DNA from 2 places in the Fusibacter sp. QWL-12 genome. Region 2 is predicted to be linked to the other one. Evidence: riboswitches for the same ligand, from Rfam matches in the RefSeq annotation. Region 2 holds a riboswitch; the other holds the start of a gene.

Region 1 (2,417 bases), 1.4 Mb from region 2:
AATAAAATCATGATAGATGGCGAAAGTGTTGAAGTAGAAGGATATGCTATATCGCAAGAGGTTATAGGTAACGTTTGGTATAGAATTCACGGTCGACATACTGAAATAAATGAGACGGATTACCCTAAATTTTTACGTGTAAACGGTTCTGGATATGTAGGACAAAATGCTTGGCCTGAATCGTCGTCACAGTCAGAGATGGATCCATTCTTATGGGCTGTGGTTTACAGTGGTAATTCAAACAAACCAATTCTTGGTCCACCATATGAGGATTCGCTTTATAATTTACGTAACAAGACCAATAATAGATATCTTGAAACCAGTAATTCAAATAACACATATGAAAATGATGGACAAATTATCAGGCTCACTTCCAATACAAATACAAACTCGCAAAAGTTTAGATTAGATGCAGTGAGAATAGAAAGTGAATATTATTATAAAGTTTATACCGATCTTGCATGGACGAATCAGTATAACGCATATGTGTTCGATTTAGCTTCTAGTAGTCTAACTGATTGGGACTTGAGCAATGCAGGTGATGGTAAGCTAATTAGATGGACAGATAAAAACAACCAAGATGACAACCAGTTATTTGATTTTGAACCATGGATTGTATTTGAACCTTAATAAACCTTGCAAATTAGCCTTCGTGCTTTACTTCTAATAGTCATTGAATTATAATTATATTAAGTAGGGCAAACTACGTGAAAACGTAATGCGCAAAGTCATGTGTCTAAGGTGTTTACTATGATTGACAGACTGTACTCTTTTGAGTGCAGTCTTTTTTATTTAGCCACAATCTCGCTTGTGGTAAAAAAAAGCTTTGTCATTGACAAATATGAAAGGAGAATGGTTTAGCGACTTTTATTAGTGGTATTATGATAGAAATGGGGATTATATCATAATAGGAAGGTGATAACATGGATAAAAAGCATAAAGGTGCTGCATTACCAACCGTTATAATAATTATGGTTATAGTTATAATTTTGGGCATGGTACTTTTAAATGTTGCCCTTGCAGATACAAAATTTGCTATGCGTCAACAATTTCAAACGCAGACGCACTACGTTGCTAGATCAGGCGTGCTGGTAGGTGTCGAAATAATTGGAAAAGAAATTGTCAATTATGGTCAAAGTACTTTAACCGATTTTGTTGCGGCATTAAACACGCATGTGGCATCTTATTTAAGTGCCAATCCTAATGCGTTTACGGTGGATGGCAAGGGTAAATTTGAGTTAAACTATGAACTTTATGGACCGTCTGAGATTAAGATTTTTTCCACAGCCACTTCTCTTGAAAATAATACGGTTACAGAGAGCTTATCTCTCAGAGTTAAGATGAAACTACCAGATTCTCCTCTTGTAAATCCAGCGGACTGGGTAACTGGGATTAACCTTCAAAAAGGGATAAATGCCAATACGACCAACTATTTAGGTCAAGCAGTTGAGTTTGAAGGAAACCCAGTACAATCACCAAAAGGAGGCACCTCTGACTCTGTGTTTAGAGCTTCGATTTTGTATTTCACAGATGCAAAGGGCATTAGCTTAAGACAAATTAACAATACAATTAATATAACCTTTGATGCATCCATCGTTTACTTTGTGAATACTGTCAAACTAAATGCTACAGGAGATGATATAAAACTTGGCTACTCTCTTGAGGTAGCTGCTGATAAAAAAACATCGGGAAGCATCATGTATCTTGACGATACGAAGTTAAATAACGATGACTCGTATGAGTCCACACATGGCTATGAATCCGCGGATTACTATAATGCCCTTATCCAAGGTTTTGGTACAAGTATGCATAGTAGCTATAGTTTTCAAGCGGGAAAAAGATATGGAGTTGTCTACTTTGGTGGTGGTATTTTAGACAGCAGCGCTAATGCACTAACACTTCCGAACAATGCAGGTCAAAACAAATATTTCTTTTATCCAGATGGCGTTGATATTACTGAGGCAAGTGGCAGAAGTCAATTGATACCAATCGCTGCAGATGATCCAATTATTGACGTACTTATTAACCGTTTCTCTTTATCGGTTAATTCACAATCCTATCTTTGGGGGCGAGAATGATGAAAAAAGGAAGAGAAAAGGGAATGACTCTTATTGAAGTTGTAGTAGCACTGGTTATTCTAGGGATCATTATCACCGCGATGTTAAATACAATTACCAGTGGGTTCGTATGGGTTTTTAATTCTGGTCACAGGACTCAAGCTTTAGCAGAAGCGCAGACAATTGTAGATACGATCTACTCAGATGGTATAGTGGATGAAACTGTTACGACTTCAAATATTTATACATTAGTAGCAAATGGCACAATAGATGGCAAAGTGGCATCTGAAAGTGATTTAAATAGTAGTTTGTATAATAGCAGTTTTCCAGATAAAACTGTATTTTACTCAGTGACCGCTA
Region 2 (2,417 bases):
AGGCAAAAGGATAGATGATCAACATGCCAATTGTCATAATCAAGATGCCAATTTTAAGGCTTTCATGATAGGTTTGTCTAATTCTTTCATGATTACCAGCACCAAAATTTTGACCAGCAATTGTGAGTGCAGAAGTGTTTAGACCTATAGCAGGTAATAATGCAATTTGCTCAATCCTAACGGCAACGCCATACCCTGCAATCGCAGTATCATCGCCATGTAGATAGATGAAGTAATTAATAACATAAATGCCAAGTGCAATCGTAATCATATTGAGTGAAGCTGGTATGCCTTGAGATAAAATGCTTTTAATTGTTTTAAACTGAATCAAGTTGAACTCTATTCGCCTTAAACCCAATAGCTTACGACATTTTAGCGCAAGATAAAAGTTCCCTGTCAATTGTACGATCACCGTAGCAAGTGCAACGCCAAATGTCCCCATTTTAGGAAGTCCAAATGGACCAAAGATAAATAGTGGATCTAGAATGATATTCATGATAAATCCAATAATGAGGAAATTTCTGTATGGCTTTGTTAGACCTCTAGATGAAAGTAAGGCGTTGAAGGCGGAATTAAGTCCAAAGAACAAAGTACCAGCATAAATCCCTCTCAGATATTGCACCCCTTTACCAAGTGTGTCTCCAGTTGCACCTAAAGCAGATAGTAAGATGGGTGAAAGCACAATTCCTGAAATAGAAAAAAGGATACTTACGATAAAGGTTAGAAAGATGCCATTTGCTGAGAGGACTCGTACTTCCTCTTCATTTTTTTTTCCTGCAGCGATAGAAAGAAGTGCAGAAAGACCAGTACTAATCCCTGCAGTTATAGCAATCAGCATAAAAAAGACTGAAAAGGATAAGGACATACCTGCAAGTGATGACGTACTTAGCTTGCCCGCATAAAACGTATCAACTACATTAAACATCGTGTTGAAAAACATGCCAATACTCACGGGGATCGCCATGGTTAAAATTTGTTTTTTTATATTACCCTTCGTATAATCCTCTGGAACCATTTGCACCTCTTTATCAATTAAGGTTTTCTTAGTTATAAGGTATAATACCCAAAATGGGCCAGCACTATCAGCTTGACAGATACAACTGTGGTCTTAACTGGAGCCGGTTTGCATAATTTATGTTATGTCACGCATATGTCACACAGATGTCCTACTTATGTCACGTTGTGAGGGTATACATCTACCAGAGGTATAAAGAACTTGAAAAGAAGTGATGAAGTGCATTTTTTATGTGGGCACTTTAAATGCATGGAACTTATAGTGCAACCGGCTTTTCTTAAAACGATGTTTTAAGAAAGGGGTAATTATGAAAGCGAGGTTTAAACGCTATCTAGCGATAGCAATGACGGTTCTTATCATCGTATCTATGATCCCAACAGTGTTTGCTGCTACAAATGGCGAAGTTGTAGAAGGTAATAACCCTGACAAGGATCATGACATTCTTAATTCAGATTCAGGCAGTATTTATCTAGATGTATCAGACTATAACTGTGTAAAGTTTGACGAAGTTATAGTCGAAGGTAAATCATATGATTACGGATTTGGATCTGTTGTTTTTACTAAAGTTGATGTCGATGAGCCAGATGGAGTGGATAAAGACCCTAAACCACCTAAACCACAAAATTGGTCTTGGACATCTACTTCACCGATCAGCTATTTCTTTATAAAAACGGGGAATTTCAAACCTGATAAAGCGCCTTATTATATTGAGGGTCAAGAAAATCAAACCGCTTATCTTTTTAATATAGGTGGTGCAACCAGTGGAGAGTTTGTCATTCCAACGCAACAAGGAATTAGCCACTTCTTCGTCTTTACAAAGACACCTGACAAGGGCACGATTAAAGTGCTGAAAACGCTATCAGGTGATCCACCACCTACTAGTGCAACGTTTACATTTGAGCTTTATGAAGACAAAGAGCCACTTGGAAGTCCTATAGATACAATTACCATCACGGGTGCAAATGAGGGCTACTTTAAAGATGTAAAATTTGGCAACTATATCGTGAAAGAGGTAAGTATTCCTGATAAGTACCATGTAACTACAAATGATCAAGAAGTTACAGTTGTATTAAATAATCTTTCGCCAACTGTCACCTTTAATAATGAATATACAGAGAAATATACAATTTCAGTTAAAAAAATCATTACAGGAGATACACCACCAGAAGGAATTGAATTTACTTTTAATTTAATTGATGTGAGCAGTGATAAAATTCTACAAACAGCAAAAATTAAAGAAAATGAAGTCTTTAATTTTGATCCTGTACCAGCAGGACAATATAAAATTGAAGAGGTTAATTTACCAGATGGGTTTACAGCAGTGACTGAAAATCCAAGCGCTGTGTCAGTAGATGGACGCAACCCTAGTCCGCTAATTACTTTCACTAACAATTATGAAAAA

What was found. A riboswitch is a leader RNA that binds a small molecule or an ion and turns the genes downstream of it on or off. The one in region 2 is predicted to bind cyclic di-GMP.
Region 1: another riboswitch for cyclic di-GMP. It lies ahead of AC4PID_RS02860 (hypothetical protein); the one in region 2 lies ahead of AC4PID_RS09450 (MSCRAMM family protein).

What each region holds. Positions count from the first base shown of each region.
Region 1 is NZ_CM178745.1:486,963-489,379, reverse strand. It holds gene AC4PID_RS02865 (Ig-like domain-containing protein) at 1-630, shown strand, start outside; cyclic di-GMP riboswitch class I at 688-770, shown strand; gene AC4PID_RS02860 (hypothetical protein) at 924-2,078, shown strand; gene AC4PID_RS02855 (type IV pilus modification PilV family protein) at 2,075-2,417, shown strand, end outside.
Region 2 is NZ_CM178745.1:1,933,464-1,935,880, forward strand. It holds gene AC4PID_RS09445 (MATE family efflux transporter) at 1-1,015, opposite strand, end outside; cyclic di-GMP riboswitch class II at 1,214-1,297, shown strand; gene AC4PID_RS09450 (MSCRAMM family protein) at 1,323-2,417, shown strand, end outside.